3 regions of the Pedomonas mirosovicensis genome follow, and region 3 is predicted to be linked to each of the others. Evidence: riboswitches for the same ligand, from Rfam matches in the RefSeq annotation. Region 3 holds a riboswitch; each other region holds the start of a gene.
The links. Region 3 has a riboswitch for cobalamin ahead of metE (5-methyltetrahydropteroyltriglutamate--homocysteine S-methyltransferase). Riboswitches for the same ligand answer to the same signal wherever they lie in the genome.
Positions count from the first base shown of each region.

Region 1: another riboswitch for cobalamin. It lies ahead of L0C21_RS10770 (TonB-dependent receptor plug domain-containing protein); the one in region 3 lies ahead of metE (5-methyltetrahydropteroyltriglutamate--homocysteine S-methyltransferase).
Region 2: another riboswitch for cobalamin. It lies ahead of L0C21_RS10745 (ABC transporter substrate-binding protein); the one in region 3 lies ahead of metE (5-methyltetrahydropteroyltriglutamate--homocysteine S-methyltransferase).

Region 1 covers NZ_JAKFIA010000001.1:2,265,285-2,271,851, reverse strand. The annotation lists gene L0C21_RS10785 (GGDEF domain-containing protein) at 1-1,052, opposite strand, end outside; gene L0C21_RS10780 (patatin-like phospholipase family protein) at 1,283-3,196, shown strand; gene L0C21_RS10775 (hypothetical protein) at 3,332-3,868, opposite strand; cobalamin riboswitch at 4,012-4,211, shown strand; gene L0C21_RS10770 (TonB-dependent receptor plug domain-containing protein) at 4,389-6,299, shown strand.
Region 2 covers NZ_JAKFIA010000001.1:2,258,101-2,264,667, forward strand. The annotation lists gene L0C21_RS10730 (acyl-CoA dehydrogenase) at 1-1,217, opposite strand, end outside; gene L0C21_RS10735 (ABC transporter ATP-binding protein) at 1,341-2,171, opposite strand; gene L0C21_RS10740 (FecCD family ABC transporter permease) at 2,168-3,154, opposite strand; gene L0C21_RS10745 (ABC transporter substrate-binding protein) at 3,151-4,107, opposite strand; cobalamin riboswitch at 4,261-4,475, opposite strand; gene L0C21_RS10750 (hypothetical protein) at 4,608-4,970, opposite strand; gene L0C21_RS10755 (hypothetical protein) at 5,100-5,801, opposite strand; gene L0C21_RS10760 (hypothetical protein) at 6,025-6,174, opposite strand; gene L0C21_RS10765 (THxN family PEP-CTERM protein) at 6,349-6,567, opposite strand, start outside.
Region 3 covers NZ_JAKFIA010000002.1:713,438-720,004, forward strand. The annotation lists gene L0C21_RS15905 (ABC transporter permease) at 1-168, shown strand, start outside; gene L0C21_RS15910 (ABC transporter permease) at 168-1,289, shown strand; gene L0C21_RS15915 (efflux transporter outer membrane subunit) at 1,294-2,712, shown strand; cobalamin riboswitch at 2,821-3,030, shown strand; gene metE (5-methyltetrahydropteroyltriglutamate--homocysteine S-methyltransferase) at 3,145-5,499, shown strand; gene L0C21_RS15925 (acyl-CoA thioesterase) at 5,496-6,296, shown strand; gene L0C21_RS15930 (DUF4163 domain-containing protein) at 6,425-6,567, shown strand, end outside.

The sequences.
Region 1 (6,567 bases), on a different contig from region 3:
TCGCGGCTGATAACGATGCCGATGCTCACGGTGGCGGCAATATGCTGCTGGTTCGCCTTCATGCCGCCGTCTTCAAGGGCGGCGCGGATGCGCTCGGCGAGCGTCAGGGCCCGGTTCGGGTCCTCCCCGGACAGGAAGGCGGCGAATTCCTCTCCGCCCATGCGGCAGAACAGGGTATCCGGGTCCAGCAATCCCTCCACCAGTTCGCAGAAACCGATGAGCACCTGGTCGCCCGCATCGTGGCCGTGGCCGTCGTTGATGGCCTTGAAGTGGTCGAGGTCGAACAGCATGACGCTGCTGTGCCGTCCCAGGGCCTGGTTGCGGGCGAGGCGCTGTTCCGCCTGTTCCTTGAAGGCGCGGCGGTTGGCGATGCCGGTCAGCGGGTCCTGCAGGGCGGCGCGGCGGTGGCGGGCCTCGATCTGCTCCTTGGCCATGGAGACGATGAGAAAGCCGAAGCTGGTGGCGTAGACCAGCGTCTCGATCGACATGATGAGTGCCCAGGTGGTGTCCAACTGCTCCACCCATTGGATGGTGCGCTGGAGCGTCGGGCCGGTGATGATCCGCAGGATGAAATAGAAGCCGTGCAGGCCGCACAGCAGGGCGGCGGTGCGCTGGGAGATCAGCCGCTCGCGCGCGCCGAACCACAGCTCGTAGGCCATGGCGAAGGTGTAGCCACCGCACAGCAGGGAGGCGAGTTCCAGGCGGAGGGAGAAGGGGATGTTGATGACCCAGCAGGCGAACAGCCAGATGAAGCTGCCGCCCAGCGTGATGGCCACGGGCGTGGCGCGCTGGTTGAACTGCCGGGATGCCTTCAGCGACAGGCCATAGCCCAGCAGGATGGCGGCGTTGCCCACTTCCCGGACGAGGCTGTGCGCGCTGTCCGCGCCCATCAGCGCTCCCGTGAAGCCAAGCCCTGCCAGCAGGAAGGCGAGGCTCCACCAGGCCAGGGCCTGCACCTGCCGGTTTTGCAGCCACGCAAGCAGAAGCAGGCTGCTGACGAGGAGCAGCACCAGCAAGGAGGCCGTAAACAGGGAGAGCGGATCAAGCGGCATCAGCGGACGAGCTCATTTCTCAAAGCAACTATTACAGGCTGCGGTTAGTCTTAAAAGCGAATTCCTGAAATTCCATTGCGACAGAATAACCGCTCGCCCACGCGGAAGAGGGCGCAGCCCCACCTGTTCCAGGCCGTCTATGCGCCACGTCTTCGCCCATGCCGATGATGAACCGTCATGCGGCTATGCTATAAGGATTAGCTGGCGGCACCAGCGGGCGGAGGCACGGCATGGCCGGGGAGACGGAGACCGGGTCGCAAGGCTACTGCGATCTCGTGATGAAGGGCGGCATCACCAGCGGCTTGGTCTATCCCAACGCGGTGCTGGCGCTGGCCCGCAAGTACCGCTTCAAGAATATCGGCGGCACGTCGGCGGGCGCCATTGCGGCGGCCATCTGCGCGGCGGCAGCGCTGGGCGAGCGGCGCCGGGCGCTGGAGCCCGCCTGTCACAGCAAGCCGCACATCGGCATGGCGGGGCTGGAGCTGGTCGCCGGGCAGCTGACGCGCCGGGGCTTCATCTACGGCCTGTTCCAGCCTGCCTGGAATGGCCGCGCCGCCTACCGGCTGATCGTTGCGCTCGCCGCCAAGCCCGGCCGGGCGCGCGTGGCGCTGGAGGTGTTGCTGGCGCTTGTCCGCATGGCGCCCTTTTCCATGCTGCTCACGCTCTTCCTGCTGCTGGGGCTGGGCTACGGCATCGATGGCGTCGGCGGCCTTGTCGCCGCGCTGCTGCCGGCGCTCGTCTGCGCGCTGGCCGTGGGGGGCTGGCGGTCGATCCAGGCGCTGGGCGCTGCGGCCGCCTCTAACTTTCTCGGCCTGTGCCCCGGCACCCGGCAGCCGGGTTTCTCCACCCCCGCGCTCACTGAATGGATGCACGAGACCATCCGCCAGGTGGCGGGCCTTGAGGACCCGGATGGCCGGCCCGTGGTGTTCCGGGATCTGTGGGACGCGCCGCGCTATGCAGGCGAGCCCGAGGGGCCCCGCACGCTCGATTTGCAAATCATCACCACCAACGTCTCCCATTCCGAGCCGCGCACCATTCCGTTCGTCCAGGGCCGCCTGTGGTTTCGGGAGGATGAGTTTCTGCGCCTCTTCCCGGCGCCGGTCGTTGCCTGGATGAAGGCCCACGCCCCCTGCCATTACCCCCGCGCCAACCCGATCTTCTATGAACTGCCGAAGGACGGCGCGCTGCCCATCGTGGTCGCCGCGCGCATGAGCCTCAGCTTTCCGCTGCTCATCAGCGCCGTTCCCCTTTATGAGCTGGACTGGCAGCGCCTGCGCGCCGAAGGGCGGGCGCATCCCCGCGCCGGGCTGCACGACCGCCCGCGCTTCGTCGAGAGCGTTGACGCGCTGGCGCTCGGCGGCGCGGAGGATGGCGCGCTGATCGATATTGACGCCTGCCCCATCTCGGAGAATGACTTCCGCGTCTGTTGGTTCACCGATGGCGGCGCGGCCAGCAACTTCCCCGTTCACCTGTTTGACGCGCCGCTGCCGCGCTGGCCCACCTTCGCGATCGATCTGGTCTATCCGGATCAAAACCCGCCGCCGGAGCAGGTGGTCACGCTGCCGCGCAGCACGCGGGAGGGGCGGGCCCCGCGCTACCGGTCCATCACCGGCAAGGGCGGCCTCGCGGACCTCTCCAGCTTCCTGTTCGCCATCATCGCCACCATGCAGAACTGGCGCGACCTGTTGCAGGCGCGCGCGCCCGGCCACCGCGACCGCGTTGTTCGCATCGCGCTGGCGGCGGATGAAGGCGGGATGAAGCTCGACATGCCCGGCGAGGTTCTGCGGCGGGTGGCGGGCAAGGGGGCGAAGGCGGGCGAAACGCTTGTGGAGGATTTCGATTTCGACGCCCATTTCTGGATCCGCTACCGGAATGCCGCCTCGGCGATCGAGCGGTTCACCATCACCTTCGCCGAGGGCCTGGCGCCGCCGCTGACCGACGCCAACCGGCACGCCTATGCGCGCATGTGGAGCGGCGCGCCCAGCGGCGAGCCCTACGGCTTCACCGCCGTTCAGGCCGATGAGGCATTGCGCCGCCTGCAGAAGATCTGCGCCGAGGCGCAAACCTGGAGCACCGCCGCGCAGGACCTGACGGAGGGCGCGCCAACCCCGCTGCCGCAGGCCCGCATCGTGCCGATTTTCTAACAGATTTCAGGCAGGGAAGTTTTGATTGGCAGGGGGCGTGCGCGCAGGCGCACAAGCGCCAGGCTTCCCCTTGGGCTTCCTCCACGCATACCCGGCCGCGCTCTTCACGAACGGTCGCGCCCGCTGGAAGTGGCCTTATGGCCGGGCGGGGCCGGGGGCTTTCACGCGCATATAGGCCTCGATGTCCTTGGCCAGCCGCTGCAGGGTCTTGAGGCTCGCCTGCAGGGGCAGCTCACCGCCGCCTTCCATGGTGGCGATGAGGGCGGGGCTGCCGTCCGCCGTTTCCCCCAGCTGACAGGCATCGGCGATGATCGGCTGCACGGGCATGGCGCTGTCCGCCTGCTGGCGCTGCAGGAAGCCCAGCTCGGCGGAGAGGGCGGCCACCGCCAGCGGAACGCACCCTGGGGTGAAGTCCAGCCGGAACAGCTCTCCCTGCGTCGTCTCCAGCACCAGATAAAGAGTGCGTTTTACGCCGTCGATGCCGCTTTCCTTCACCAGTGCGAAGACCGGCGAGTCATCGTCGTCGCTGTCGTCGGTCATTGGCCTGTCGTTTTCCTGCGCTGGCCGGTCGGGCGCGGCCTGTGCGGACTTGCGGGGGGCGGGAAGGGTGAACTCCAGTTGCGGCTGGGCGCTATGCGAGGTGCGGCGTGCGCCTGAGGAAGCATGAAGCACGGTAGTCCTTGCGTGTTGTTCTTTTCTCTTTCGGGCAATCTGGCGCGCCGCGCGAAAAAGTCCAGTTTGCTGAGGTCTTACTTGCGCGCCTGTTCCCGGCCCTTGCTGCGATGGGGGCTTGACGGGCCTTGCGCGCCGCACTAGCCCTCACCCCCGCAACAGGCCCCCCGAAAGGGGGTTAAAAGGGGAATGTGGTGCAAGGGCTTGCCCCCAGGCCACGGCTGTCCCCGCAACTGTAACCGGCGAGCGCCGCCTTCGATTGAAGCCACTGGGAAACTGGGAAGGCGGAAGGCGTGCGCGCAGACCCGGAAGCCAGGAGACCTGCCTGTTGTCGTCGCCTTGCATGCTGCCGGGTCGAGCGGTGTGCGACGGGTTCTTCCGGAACGGCGACATCAACCGTCAGGGTTGCTGCGCCGGATGCCGGAGCGGGGGCTGCGCGATATCATCGCCTGTCCGCCTGTGGCCAGCCGGCCGGCTCTCCCTGACAGACTGGAACCTGCTTGCGTTTGGGAGGTCAGGCATGTCGCCCTGCCACGTAAATCGTCTCTTTCTTGTTACCGCGGCCATAGCGCTGAATTTCGCGGCCCAGCCCGCGTTCGCCCTGGAACCCGTCAACCCGCTGGACCAGATCATCGTCTCCGCCACCCGCACGGAACAGAGCCTGGGCGTTACCGGCACGTCGGTCTCCGTCCTCACCGCCGAGGACATCAAGGCCACCCGCAAAACCATGCTTACCGACGTGCTGCGCGAGGTGCCGGGCGTCACCGTCGTCCGCAGCGGCGGGCCCGGCGCGCAAACGTCCCTGTTTCTGCGCGGCGTCGGCGGCGAGGAAACGGTGGTTCTTGTCGATGGCGTCCGCATCAACGACCCCTCGACGCCGGCCGGCACCGCCCACCTCACCGATATCGTCACCACCGGCATCGAGCGCGTCGAGGTGCTGCGCGGGCCCCAGTCCACGCTCTATGGCAGCCACGCCATCGGCGGCGTCATCAACATCATCACCACCTCCGGCCAGCCCGGCCTGCACGCCGAAGGGCTGGTCGAGGGCGGCAGCTTCGACAGCTGGCGCGCGGCGGGCACCGTCTCCGGCGGCACCGAGGCCGTCACCGGCTCCCTGACCGCCAGCTTCTACGACACGGACGGCATTTCCGCCGCCGACAAGGACGACGGCAACACCGAGAAGGACGGCTACCGCAACTGGTCCGTGCTCGGCAGCGTGGGCGCGCGGCTGGCGGACAACGTGCGGCTGGACCTGAAGGGCCTCTACAATCGCGGCCGGGCGGACTACGACGGCTTCCCGCCGCCGCTCTACATGTTCGCCGACACGCAGAACAACAGCACCAACACCCTCTACTCCGGCTATGCGGGCGTCACCGTCGATGCCCTTGGCGGCGCGTTCTCCAACCGCCTCGCGGTGGGTTACAGCCGCACGGACCGCGCCGATTATGACGCCGACCTCAAGACCAACGACACGCGCGGCCAGACCCGCCGTTTCGAATACCAGGGCACGGTGCGCGCGGGCCCGGCGACGGAAATCACCTTCGGCGCGGAGACGGAGCGCACCAAGATCCGCAACATCGCGCTGGGCGATGCCGCGCCCCTGCGGGCGAACGTGGACATTCACAGCCTCTACGCCCAGGGCCAGACCACGCTGTTCGAGCGCCTCACCCTGACGGCGGGCGCGCGGTATGACGACCACGACACCTTTGGCGATCACGCCACCTTCCGCGTCGCCGGGGCCTACCGCATCGAGGAGACCGACACGCTGCTGCGCGCCAACTGGGGCGAGGGTTTCAAGGCCCCGAGCCTTTATCAGCTCTACAGCGTCTACGGGAACGAGGATCTGGACGCCGAAACCAGCAAGGGCTGGGAAGTGGGCTTCGATCAGGGCTTCGTCGAGGGGCGCATCCGCGTGAGCGGCACCTACTTCCAGCAGAAGCTGAAAAACCAGATCGATTATGTGAACTGCACCACGGGCGACCCCATGTGCGCCGACGGCCGCTGGGGCTATTACGACAACGTGGCCCGCGCCTCGTTCAAGGGCGTCGAGCTGGGCCTGCTGCTGCAGCCCATCGACCCGCTGGTCATCCGCGCCAACTACACCTGGCTTGAGCCGCTGAACGAGGTGACGGACACCGACCTTGCCCGCCGCGCCCGCGACAGCTTCCAGACCTCGGTGAACTGGGCGGCGACTGAGAAGCTGAATTTCTCGGCCAGCCTCACCCTCACCGGCGACAGCTATGATTCCGCGGGCGAGGTCAACCGGCTGGAAGGCTACACGCTGGTCGACCTGCGCGCGGGCTACGCCATCCTGCCGGGGTTGGAGGTCTACGGCCGCGTCGATAACGTGTTCGATGCCGACTACGAGGTCGTCAGCGGTTACGGCACCCTCGGGCGCGGTGCGTTCATCGGCCTCAGCGCTCGTTATTAAAAAAGCGTACTGTTTTTCAGGGCGCAGGGGCCTCGGGCTCCTGCGCCTTTTTCATTTGTTGATATCAAATGGCGCGGCGTAAGCGCCTGCGCCCCTTGAGAATTTCTCTGCCGAGTCCGCCTGTCTTGAAGCTGATTGTTTCAGGGGCGTCGGGCAGGCTTACACCATTACGCGGCAGTCATATTTGTGTGCAGGCGGAACGATTGAATTTCCAGCCTTTTCCAATCTGGCACGTTCGTTGCTCTCTTCTCCCGTCACCAAAAAAACA
Region 2 (6,567 bases), on a different contig from region 3:
AACCCGGTTTGCGCGCGGCCGAGCACGAGGGCGTGGATATCGTGCGTGCCTTCGTAGGTGTTGACCGCCTCCAGGTTCATCATGTGGCGGATGACGTGGAATTCATCGGAAATGCCGTTGCCGCCGTGCATGTCGCGGGCGACACGGGCAATCTCCAGCGCCTTGCCGCAGTTGTTGCGCTTCAAGAGCGAAATCGCCTCGGGCGCGAGGCGGCCTTCATCCATCAGCCGCCCGGCGTGAAGGCAGGCGGACAGGCCAAGGGTGATTTCGGTCTGCATGTCCGCCAGCTTCTTCTGGTAAAGCTGGGTGGACGCCAGCGGACGGCCGAACTGCTTGCGCTCCAGCCCATACTGGCGCGCCGCATGCCAGCAGAACTCCGCCGCGCCCAGCGCGCCCCACGCGATGCCGTAGCGCGCGTTGTTGAGGCAGCCGAACGGGCCGCTGAGACCCTTGATTTCAGGGAACATGCGGTCCTCGGGGATGAACACGTCCTGCAGCACCACCTCGCCGGTGAGGCCGGCGCGCAGCGAGAACTTGCCCTCGATCTTGGGCGTGGAGACGCCCTTGTCCCCGCGCTCGACGATGAAGCCGCGGATCTCGTCCCACCCTTCGTCATTGACGAGCTTGGCCCAGATCACGAACACCTGCGCGATGGGCGAATTGGTGATCCACATTTTGGTGCCGTTCAGCACGAAACCGCCATCGACGCGGCGGGCGCGGGTTTTCAGGCTGCCGGGATCGGAGCCGGAGTCAGGCTCGGTGAGGCCAAAGGAGCCCACCCATTCGCCGCTGGCGAGCTTGGGCAGGTATTTCTCCCGGTGCGCCTCGGTGCCGTAGGCGTAGATCGGCCACATGACGAGGGAGGACTGGACGGAAAGCGTGGAGCGATAGGCACTGTCCACCCGCTCCACCTCGCGGGCGATGAGGCCATAGGCGACATAAGACACGCCGGGACAGCCATAGCCCTTGATGGTGGGCCCCAGAAGGCCGAGGTCGCCCGCTTCCGTCATCATCTCGGGGAAGAACTTTTCGTGCCGGTTGCCCTCCAGCACGCGGGGCATGAGCTTTTCCTGACAGTAGGCGCGGGTCGCGTCGCGGATCATCCGCTCTTCCTCGGTCAGGCTGTCTTCCAGCAGCAGCGGGTCTTCCCAGCGGAACTTGGGCCACACGATCTTCTTCGGGCCCTGCACGCCTTGCTGGACGCTCACGTCGTTCATGTTTCAGTCTCCTCCCGGTACGCGGCCACAGGATATCGCCCCCTGGCCCAAGGAGGTAGACCATTCCATCAAACCGTGCCAGCAGCCACAGGCAAAGCGACAGGGGGCGGCGCTATTTCGCCGTCAAAATGACGAAGCGGGCGTCACCGCCAGGGGCGCCTCCGGCGCTTCCGCCTCTTCCAGCCGGCGGGTGGGCAGCACCACCCGCTCGCCATCGCCCGACTGAAGCACATCAACCGCAACGCCGTAGGTCGCCGCCATCACATCCGGCGTGAGCACGGAGGCCACGGGGCCATCGGCCACCACCTGGCCGGCGCGCAGAACGACAACCCGGTCCGCCAGCCGACCGACGAGCGAAAGATCGTGCAGCGTGACGATGACGCCCCGCCCCTCGGCCGCCAGATCGCGCAGCAGGCGGACGATGTCGAGCTGATAGGCGGGGTCGAGCCCGGCAAGGGGCTCATCCGCCAACACCCACTGGGGCTTGCCCGCCAGCACGCGGGCGAGCAGCGCCCGCGCCCGCTCCCCGCCCGACAGGGTGAGGATGTCGCGGTGGCGCAGCGCCTCCAGCCCGCAGCGGGCAATGGCGGCCTCGATGGCCGCGCGGTCCTCGGGGCCGGGCGCGGCGGCGAAGCGGCCATAGGGCAGACGGCCGAGGGCAACGACGGCCTCGACCGACAAGCCCCACGCCACCTCCCGCCCCTGCGCGAGGAAGCCGAGGCGTTGCGCGCGTGCGCGGGGATCGAGCACGGCGAGATCCGCCTCGCCCAGCCGGACGGTGCCCCCGCTCACCCGCCGCCCGCCGCCGAGCGCGCCGAGCCAGGTGGACTTGCCCGCCCCGTTCGGCCCGAGCACGGCGGTCACCTCCCCCGCCCGGAAGGCGCAGGCGACCGGCCCCAGCAGGCGTTTGGAGCCGGCATCGATGACGAGATTTTCGCAGGCAAGCACACTCATGCCAGCTGGCTCCGCATCCTGAGGAGAAGGAAGAGGAAGAAGGGCGCGCCCAGCAGCGCCATGACGATGCCGAGCTTCACCTCCGTGCCGCCGGGCAGCACGCGCACCAGCGTATCGGCCGCCAGCACCAGCGCGCTGCCGCCCAGCATGCTCGGCACCAGCAGCGCGCCGGGGCGCGCGCCGACGAAGGGGCGCAGCAGGTGCGGCACCACCAGCCCGACGAAGCCGACGATGCCGGTGACGGCGACCGTCGCGCCGACGGAAATGCCGACGCCCAGCAGTACGCGGCGGTGAATGGCGGTGAGGTTCAGCCCCAGGGTGCGGGCGGTCTGCTCCCCCAGGCTGAGACCATCGAGCGCGCGCCCCGTCGTGAGCAGCAGCGCGCAGCCCAGCGCCGCGAACGGCAGGATGAGGACAAGGTCGTTCATGCTGCGGTCGGTGAGCGCGCCCATCATCCAGTTGATGATCTCGGCGGTGGCGAAGGGACTGGGCGCCAGGCTGATGGCAAACGAGGTGAGCGCGCTCGCCAGGCTGTTGAGGATGATGCCCGCGAGGATGAAGGTGGCGACCCGGTTGGTCTCGACCGCCAGCATATAGAGCAGCGCCGTGCCCGCGATGGCGGCCACCATGGCGCAGGCGGGCAGCACCCACGCCGCCTTGGCCGATATGCCGAGCCAGATGGAGAGCACCGCGCCGAATGCCGCGCAGGCGGAAACGCCGAGCACGGCGGGGTCCGCCAGCGGGTTTCGCAAATAGCCCTGCAACACCGCGCCCGACAGGCCGAGCACGCCGCCGACCACGATGGCGAGCAGGGTGCGCGGCAGGCGCAGCTCCGCGATGATGAAGTATGGCGCGGCATCATCGCCCGAGAAAATGCCGAGCGGGGACACCCACACCTTGCCCGCCGCCAGCGAGGCCAGCGACAGGGCGAGAATGAGGCCGCCAAGGGCCGCGAGGACAAACAGAACGCGGGTTTGGTTCATGAGGCGCTTTCCACGGCCTTGCGGGCCGCGCTTAAGGAGCGGGCGGCCTCGATGAGCGACGGCCCGCCGCAATAGAGCAGCTGGGGCGGGTAATAGGCGAGCGCCATGCGCCCCTCCAGCCGCTGGAGAACCGGGTGGCCGAGCAGGCGGTCGCGGGCGGCGGGCGTGCCCGCGTGGGGGTCGCCGGTCAGCAGCAGGCGGGGCGGGTTCGCCACCAGCCGCTCCAGCGGCACGATGCCCCAGAAATCGACGCCGTAGCGGGGCGCTTGGTTGGCAAGCCCGGCGCGGGAGAGCAGATCATCCTGCAACGTGCCGGTGCCGGGCGAAAAGCCATCCGGCTGGAGGATGAGCGCGGGGATGGGCTTGCCCGTCGCGTGGATCGACGCCAGCGCCGCGTTGATGCGGCGCGCCAGTTCCTCGCCCCGCTCAGGGTGGCCGACAAGAGCGGCGATGTCGCGGATCTGCCGGAGGCTTTCCTCCACCGTGTTCGGCACGCCGAAGGCGCTGACGGGAATGCTCATCCGCTCCAGCGCGCGGCGGGTGGCGGGCGCGGTGTGGACGCTGGCCAGCACCAGATCGGGCTTTTGCATCAGCACCTCCTCGGCCGTGGCGTAGGTGAAGGGGAAGCGCCTGGCGAGATCGGCGACGGTGGAGCTGGCGGGGTCGCGCGAATAGTGGCTGAGCGCCGCGATCTGGCCGGGCTCGGCCACATGCAGCAAGATGGCATCAAGGCAGGGATTGAGCGAGACGATACGCCGGGGAGCCTGCGGGGGAACGGGTGCGGAGGCGGGCTCAGAGGGCGCATCATTCCGCGCCACGTCCAGCCCCATGACGGCAAACGGCAGGCCGACGGCCAGCCCAAGCAGGGCAACGCCTGCCGCCGCCAGCCTCCTGCCGCCGCCCGTTTGCGACGCCGCCGCGCGCCGCTTCCAGTTCCGAGGCCCGTTCAGCACCCAGCACCCGCGTCAAGGCCGGAGCGCCCCAACGGGCGCCCGGCGCAGCCACCACCATGGCCGGGCGGCACGGCGCGACCGCGCCCGCCTTCCGGCCGTCTCGGCGTCGTCTCACGGGAGAAAGACCGCGCGCTCGGCACACCCCGGCCGGGCGACAGACGACGGCGGCAGGCAGGTCTCCTGGCTTGCGGGTCTTCGTTCGGTGCGCGCCGCCTTCCCGGTTGAGCCAGTGGCGTTGATGGCGCGCGAACTCGCCGCTTACAGTTGCGGGGGCAGCCCCGGATTGGCCCGGCCGTTCCATGAAGCCGGCGCGTCACCGGGTTCCCTTTTCACCCCGGATACGGGGAACCTGTCGCACCTCTTCGGGTAAACCCGGCGACCCAAAGCGTCAAGCCGGGGATTTGCGGGCAAAAAAACAACCGGGGCCGTGGCGGTTCCTGCGCCGCCACGGCCCGAGCCGATGGTTTTCGGAAAGCGGAGAAAACCGCCGCGCCGCAACCTTACCGGGTTTGCCGGTTCTGTTCCGTATTCTGCGGGCGGGCCGTGCCGGTCGGGTCGCCTTCCGCATTGGCCGACGTGCGCTCCTCCGACTGGTCGGCGGCCACCGTGTCCTTCTCGGGATGGGCGACGTGATCGGTTTCCGGATGCTGGTCCGACGGACGGAAATCACATTCCTTCGGCTGCACCCGCGGACCATCGACCACCATCGAGACCGGATCGCTGGCGGGGAAGGATTCCTCGATCGCCTCGTCCAGAGCCTCGTCGGCGCGCTTCTCCTGCGCCTCGCCGCACTTCACGTCCTGCTTTTCCTGCGTGGGCTCTTCCTTGTTGGGGTCGGCAGACGAAGGGGTCATGTTCTGCATTGTTCCACTCCATGGCTAGGGACGAAAGCGGGCCTTGGCAGCAACAGTTTCAGTGGCAGCGCCCGCCTCCTCCTGAGAAAAAGAACCCGCCACCCGAGCCTTCTGTTCCGGCTGGAGGGGCCACCTGCCCTACTGCTGCGTTACCGTGCCGGTGAGGGTGAGCCGGCCCGAGGCCACGTCGGTCACCCGCAGGCAAACGACCGGCGACGACAGGGTGGCGCTGACCAGAAGCGTCGCGGTCATGCCGTCGTAGCGCAGCCTGCCCGGATCACCGAGCAGCTTGCGCGGCACATCGATTTCCACCTGCGAATTCCCGATGGTGAACGGCAGGTTGGCCACCTGGGTGAGCACCGGCAGGCCACCGGGCGTGGCGGGCGGCCCCTCCTCCATCGCAAGGCCGAACGGGCCACAGCTCTTGCCGGGCGACACCACGAACCAGTGAGGATGCCAGTTGGACGACAGCTGCTTGCCGCCCACGGTTTCCACCAGGTCGGGATGGCTGACCAGACCCAGCACCAGCAGCCCGCGCCGCGGCGGAAAGCCGACGATGCCGGAATCAAAATTGGTGGGCCACAGGTAGGCGAGCATCTCGCTGCCCGCCAGCTGGCCGGTCGGCATGGGCAGGCGCGCCCCGGCGGCGCCGCGCACGGTCATGCGGAAGCGCAGCGTCTCGGCATCCGCCGTCACCTCCGCCGTGCGGATATCGAAGGACGGATCAATCGCCTGACTGTCGGGCGACGTGAGAGCATCGGCCAGGGCAACCCCGCCAAGACCAAGGCCGGTCAGCAGGGCCGCTCCTGTCACAAAGCCATTGGCGCGCATGAATCTCACCTCTCCTTTCATGGGAATAACGAAAAAGAGGCGCAATTGCTCCGCCCGCGCCGCCCCCTGACCGCAGGCAACCCGAAAGGCCACGCAAAAAATACGGAGCGACAGACACCGCCCCGTATCGACCGGCCCACCGGGGAGGAAGGCGCGGGTCGCATCAAGGAAAGGAAAGAGGCGCGAGGGAGCATCTCCCCCCTCGCGCGACTGTTTATTCGCCTGCTTCCGCCTACTGTTGCTGGCGGTTCTGCTTCTGGCGCTGTTGCTGCTGCTGACGTTGAGGCTGCTGGCGCTGCTGCTGTTGCTGCTGACGCCCGCCGCGCTGCTCCTGGTTGCTCTGGTCTTGCTGACGCTGGTCGTCCTGGCGTTGATTGGCCATGGGTCATCTCCCTGGTTTCGCTACTCGGCCCCCGTTGCTGAACGGCGGGCGACAGGGCATGTTCCTGCTATCAGCAAACAGTTCCAGGCGTCCAACAGCGCCTCCCCCGGTGCCCGGTTAAAAATCCGGTGCCGGAGGAATTCCCCGCACCGGATTTTTCCTGCCCCCCGAGGATCAGGCCTTGCGGCTGCGCCGGCGCACGACAAAGCCGAGGCCCGCAATGCCAGCGCCGGCCAGGCCGAGCGCAGCCGGCTCCGGCACCGCCTGCGCGGTGATGAGGATGCCGGTTCGCAAAATGGCTGTCGTGTTTTCCTCCGTCAGGAAAAACAGCTCGTTGTCGCCATCGCCATCAAAGTCAGCGAAGAAAATCTGGCCGCCTTCAAACAGCGCCGG
Region 3 (6,567 bases):
TGGATCACCTACGCCGTGCCGGCCCGCTATCTCGTTCCGCCGTTGACGACGGTGTTCGTGGTCGGTGACATGTGGAGCTTATTCCTTCCCAACATCCTGGCGATGCTGGGGTTCGGATGCCTCTTCTTTGGTCTTGCCTTCCGGGCGACCCGGCGGAGGATTGCCTGATGGACTGGCCAGCCGTTCATCGCTTGTGGGCGATTATCCTTAAAGAACTCTGGGCCGTGCTGCGTGACCCTAAATCACGGGCGACGCTCATCGCGCCGCCACTCCTGCAACTGTTCGTGTTCGGCTTTGCCGCAACGCTGGAGGTGAAGAATTTCGATGTAGGCGTGCTCGATCAAGACCACGGCGTATGGAGCCATGAAGTCGTCTCCCGCATCGCCGGAAGCCCGAATGTCAGGCACGTTGTTGCGCTGCGCTCCCGCGCGGATTTGCATGATGCGATCAACAATCAGGAGGTGATCGCCGCCGTTGCCTTCGATGCCCGGTTCAGCGCCGATGTGCTGGCGGGGAACACCGCCGAGGTTCAGATCATCCTGGATGGCCGCCGCTCCAATGCCTCCCAGATCGTGGCGGGTTATCTCAGTCAGATCATTAGCAGTGTCGCGGCCGAAGCGCACCCGCGGCCAGACGGGCATGCACCCGTTACGTGGACCACGGTGACCCACTGGTTCAATCCCAACCTGGAGTATCAGTGGTTCGTCATGCCGGGACTGATCGTCGTTATCGGCTCGCTTATGGGGCTTGCCATCACTGCCCAATCGGTCGCGCGCGAGCGGGAGCTGGGCAGCTTCGATCAGCTGATGGTCTCACCCCTGCGCGTTCATGAAATTCTGATCGGCAAGATGACGCCGCCGCTGCTGATCGGTCTTTTCAATGCCACCGTTTATATCCTGCTGATCCCAACAGTGTTCGGGGTGCCGCTTACCGGTTCGCTCCTGTTCTTCTATCCCGCGATGATTGTCTATCTTCTCTCCCTGATTGGCGTCGGCATGCTGGTCTCGACTCTCTCCTATACCCAGCAGCAGGCTTTTCTCGGCTCTTTTCTGGTCAGCGTGCCTGCGGTCTTGCTTTCAGGGTTCGCAACTCCGATCGACAACATGCCCGCGTGGCTTCAGGCGGTAACGGTGATTAATCCGCTCAGATACTTTCTCATCATATCCGAGGGGGTCTTCCTGAAGAACATGCCGGCCGATGCGATCCTTGCCAACACCTGGCCTATGGCGCTGATTGCGCTGGTTACGCTCAGCGCCTCGGCCGTCCTCTTCCGCGCTCGAATGGAGTGAGGCCATGTATCGCCGTCTTGTTCTGCTGATGGTATCCGCCGCAGCTCTAGCGGCCTGTACGGCGGTCGGTCCAGATTACGCGCCGCCACCGATGCAGGTTGCCCCTGAATGGCAATCGCCGGCGGATACGCGAGACATTGATACTACCTGGTGGCGCACGCTCAAGGACCCGATGCTGGCGGGTCTGATCGATACGGCGCTTAGGAACAATTTCGACCTACGGGAAGCTGAGGCGCGCCTGCGCCAGGCGCGGGCGGACCGGGACGCGGTGCGCGGCCGGGCTCTGCCGGCGATCGACGCGGCGGGCTCTGCCACCAAAAATCGCCTCAGCGAAAATGGCCAGATTCCGGTCAACCGCATTCCAGGCTTTGATCCGACCTTTCCGCTTTACGACATAGGCTTCGATGCCTCTTGGGAGATCGACATTTGGGGGGCGACGCGGCGGGCCGTTGAAGGCGCTGAGGCGCGGGTGGAAGCTGCTGAGGAGGCGCGCCGCAGCGTCCTCCTCAGTATCGTTGCGGAAGTGGCCAGAAGCTATGTGGATTTGCGTGCGGCGCAGGCCCGCCTTGCCAGCGCTCGCAACGATGCCGAGGCACAGCAGGAGGTCGCCCGCCTTGTCGGTGCACGCTATCGGGCGGGCGAGGCATCAAGGTTCGATTTCGCGCGGGCCGATGCCCAGGCGCAAACGACGACGGCGGAGTTACAAAGTCTGGAGGTCGATGCAACGGCCGCCGCTTACCGGATCGGGGTGCTGATCGGCCAGCCGCCTGAGAAAATCCCTGAAACGCTGCTGGTCCGTGGAGCGCTTCCCCAAGCGCCTTCAGTCGTCCCCGTTGGCCTGCGGGCGGACCTGCTGCGCCGCCGACCGGATGTGCGTCAGGCAGAGCGCGAGCTGGCGGCAGCGACGGCTGACATCGGGGTGGCAACGGCGGACCTGTTTCCGCGGTTTTCGCTGATCGGTGGGGTGGGGCTTCAGGCAAGAGATACGGACGATCTGACGTCGGGGGACAGCTTGCGTTTCCAGGCTGGGCCCACCTTCCATTGGCCCCTGTTTTCGGGCGGGCGGATCCGGGCGCAGATCCGCGCCGCCGATGCCAAGGCCGAAGCCGCCGCTGCCCGCTATGAGCGGCTGGTCATCTCGGCGCTATCCGAAAGCGAGACGGCGATCAATCGTTTCTCAGCAGCGCAGGAAACGCGCCGGCGGAGTGAAGCTGCCCGTGCCCAGTCGGCCGTAGCTCTGGACTTGGCCCGGCAGCGATACCGGGCGGGCGAAGATGATTTGATCGTACTTCTCAACGCGCAATCTGCCTTTAGCCTCGCTGATCGGCAGAGCGTCGAGGCCCGGGCGGCGGAACTGAATGCGCTGATTGCACTCTACAAGGCCCTTGGGGGCGGGTGGGAACAAGGCGAAGGCGGGGCATAACGCATAAGATGCGAAAGTCCCGCCCGGTACTGCAGATGATATCGCTTTAAAAGAATATCACGACATAAACATGTCTTTATGTCTATTGACTTCAGCCCGATGCGCGGTCAATCTTCGCTGTGTCGTGGTTCTCCGGCGCGTCTTGCGCGTCGGAGCTAAGAGGGAATCCGGTGCGCCATTGGCAATGCCGGAGCTGCCCCCGCAACTGTAAGCGGCAAGCTGAAGTCCATCACGCGTCACTGAGGGAATGCCCTCGGGAAGGCCGGACGGAGGCGACGACCCGCGAGCCAGGAGACCTGCCGCGACGCCATAACGTCCCTGGGCGGGGTGTCCCGGTGGTACGCACAGTTTGCGGCCAGGGGCGCTTTGTTCCTGACTTCTTACGCGCGTCCGCTCGGCCTTTGCCCCCAACATTGAAATGGGGTTGAGCCGATGTCTCTTACTTCCTTACCTGTCAGCACTCTTGGCGTGCCGCGGATCGGTCCGCGCCGCGAACTGAAACTCGCTCTGGAAGCCTACTGGTCCGGCAAGTCTGATGCGGCAACGCTATTGCAGGCGGCAGCACGTTTGCGCGCCGAAAACTGGGCGCGCCAGAAGGCCCTCGGCGTAACCAACATCCCGTCGAACGACTTCTCGCTTTACGACCATGTGCTCGATACGAGTGTCATGGTCGGCGCCATCCCTGATGTCTATGGCTGGACCGATGGCCCCGTGCCGCTCGACACCTACTTCGCCATGGCTCGTGGCAGCCAGGGCGGTGGGCACAGCGACACCTGTTCGCATGGCTGCACTGCTCACAGCCATGGCGTGCCGGCTCTCGAGATGACCAAGTGGTTCGATACCAACTACCATTACATGGTGCCAGAGTTCACCACAGGACAGCAGTTCCGTCTCGCGTCCATCAAGCCAATCGAAGAGTATCTGGAAGCCAAAGCGCTTGGTTATGAGACGCGCCCCGTTCTCCTGGGGCCGGTGACCTACCTGAAACTCGGCAAGAGCAAGGATCCCTCGCTCGATCCTCTGTCACTCCTTGAGAATCTGCTGCCTGTCTATGTGGAGGTGCTGGAGCGCCTTGCCGCAAACGGTGCAACATGGGTTCAAGTGGACGAGCCCTGTCTGGCGCTTGACCTCGACGAGACGGCACGTGCCGCATTGCGGACGGCATACGGCCTGTTTGCGAAGCAAGTACCGCAGCTGAAGGTCATGCTGACGACCTACTTCGGTGGGCTTGACGATAATCTGGGGACGGCCCTCAGCCTGCCGGTTGCGGGTCTCCATCTCGACCTTGTCCGGGCTCCGGAGCAACTGGAGGCCACGCTGGCCAAGGCTCCGTCCGATCTGGTGCTTTCGCTCGGCGTTATCAACGGCCGCAATGTCTGGCGCGCCAACCTGTCCCAGATTCTTGACCGTCTGGAGCCGATCGTTGCCGAGCATGGCGCGGAGCGGTTCGAGATTGCGCCATCCTGCTCGCTCATTCACGTGCCGATCGATCTTGAGTTGGAGACGGAGCTGGACCCGGATGTGAAGGAATGGCTCGCCTTTGCCGCCCAGAAGATCGGCGAGTTGTCTGTTCTTGGCAAGGCACTTGCTGGCGGTCGGCAGACCGTGGCGCAGCAATTGACCGCCTCCACCAAGGCAGCTGAGCGGCGTACAACCTCCGCCAAGGTTCACGATGTGGCCGTTGCAGCCCGCATCAAGGCAGTCAGCCCGGAAATGACAAGGCGGTTCGGTTCCTTTGCGGAGCGTTCACGGCTTCAACGTGCAGCGCTGAACTTGCCGCTGTTCCCGACGACGACGATCGGTTCCTTCCCTCAGACGGAGGATGTTCGAAAGGCGCGTGCTGCCCACGCCAAGGGTGCGCTGAGCATTGTCGACTACAAGGCCTTTCTGCGCCGGGAAACCGAGGCTGCCGTGCGCTGGCAGGAGGAAATCGGACTTGATGTGCTGGTGCATGGCGAATTCGAGCGCAACGACATGGTGCAGTATTTCGGCGAGCGGCTTGCGGGCTTTGCCTTCACCAAGCATGGCTGGGTGCAGAGCTATGGCTCACGCTACGTCCGGCCGCCAATCCTGTTTGGGGATGTGTCGCGGCCTGCGCCCATGACGGTTGAGTGGTGGCGCCATGCCCAGTCGCTCACCCAAAAGCCGATCAAGGGCATGCTGACCGGGCCGGTTACGATCCTCAACTGGTCGTTCGTCAGGGACGATATCCCCCGCGCGCTTGCCTGCCGCCAGATCGCGCTGGCCATCCGCGATGAGGTGCGGGACCTGGAAGCCGCGGGCGCGAAGATGATCCAGATCGACGAGGCTGCCCTGCGCGAAGGCTTGCCGCTGCGGCAGGCCGACTGGAAGACCTATCTCGACTGGGCCATTGAGAGCTTCCGGCTCGCTGCGTCCGGCGTTGCGGATACAACGCAGATCCACACCCACATGTGCTATTCGGAGTTCAATGATATTCTAGACGCAATCGCGGTAATGGATGCGGACGTCATCTCGATCGAGACCTCCCGCTCGAAGATGGAGCTGCTGGACGCTTTCCGGACCTATAAATATCCGAACGAGATCGGGCCCGGTGTCTACGACATTCACTCGCCGCGCGTGCCCTCGGTGGAGGAGATGGCACGCCTGCTAAGCCTTGCGCGCGAGCGCCTGTCCGACCGGCAGCTCTGGGTCAATCCCGACTGCGGCCTGAAAACCCGCAAGTGGGAAGAAGTCCGCCCAGCGCTCGTCAACATGGTCGAGGCCGCAAGACAGCTTCGGGCGAGCGTCGCGGAGGCGGCGGAATGAGCGAGCAGCTTCCATCCGCGCCCAGAATCACGCGCCTGATCGACATTGTCTTTCCGGGCGATACCAACCATCACGGCACGCTCTTCGGTGGCATTGGCCTTGCCCATATGGACAAGGTTGCCTTTATCGCCGCGTCGCGCCACGCCTCTGTGGACTTCGTTACGGCATCCTGCGAGCGCATCGATTTCAAGGCGCCGGCGCGGCTTGGGGAGATCGTCGAGCTGACCGGGCGCGTTGTCCGGGTCGGGCGGCGCTCGCTCGCCGTTGAGGTCGATCTGGTCGCTGAGGCGCTGCTCACAAACGAGCGGCGTTTGTGCGGCCGGGGCGTCTTCAACATGGTGGCGGTGGGCAAGGTGACGGATGGGAGCGGATGGCATCTGCCACCGCTCCCGGCCCAGCCGGAGCCGAGCTTTGCCGATGAGCTCCGCATGGTGGAAATGGTCTTCCCCGGAGAGACCAGCCACTACGGCAGCCTCTATGGCGGCAAGGCGCTTGCCGCCATGGGCAAGGCCGCCTTTGTCGCGGCCACGCGCCACTGCCGGAAGGCGGTCGTCATGGCCTCCTCGCAGCGTGTGGATTTTATAAGCCACATTCAGGAGGGTGAGGTCGTCGAACTCGTGCCGCGCATCGCCAAGGTCGGGTGCAGCTCGATGACGGTCGATGTGGACCTCTGGGCGGAGAACCTGCGATTCGGTGATCGGCGACGCTGCGGTCACGGGACCTTCGTCATGGTCGCGGTGGACGAGGATCATCGCCCGGCGGTGGTTCGGCCATTGGAGGCGGCGGCAATCGGGTAAATGTCGCGAGCCGCTCGCAGCAGGTGGCCCGGCCGCCATTTCAGGCGAGGCCGGGCCATTCCGCGCGGGAAGGCTGTTAACATGGTGGTGGTTGCGCGAAGACGGAAAATCCGGTGTAGAATAACTTCATGACCCGGATAGCCGCATTTCTCGCCCTATTGCTCCTCCTTCAGGCCTGCGCGCCTTCGGCGCCCCAGCCGGAAGAGGCGACGACCGCAGATGATAAGGGGCAATCTCCGCCTGCTGCCTCAGTGAAATCGTCCCAGCAGAC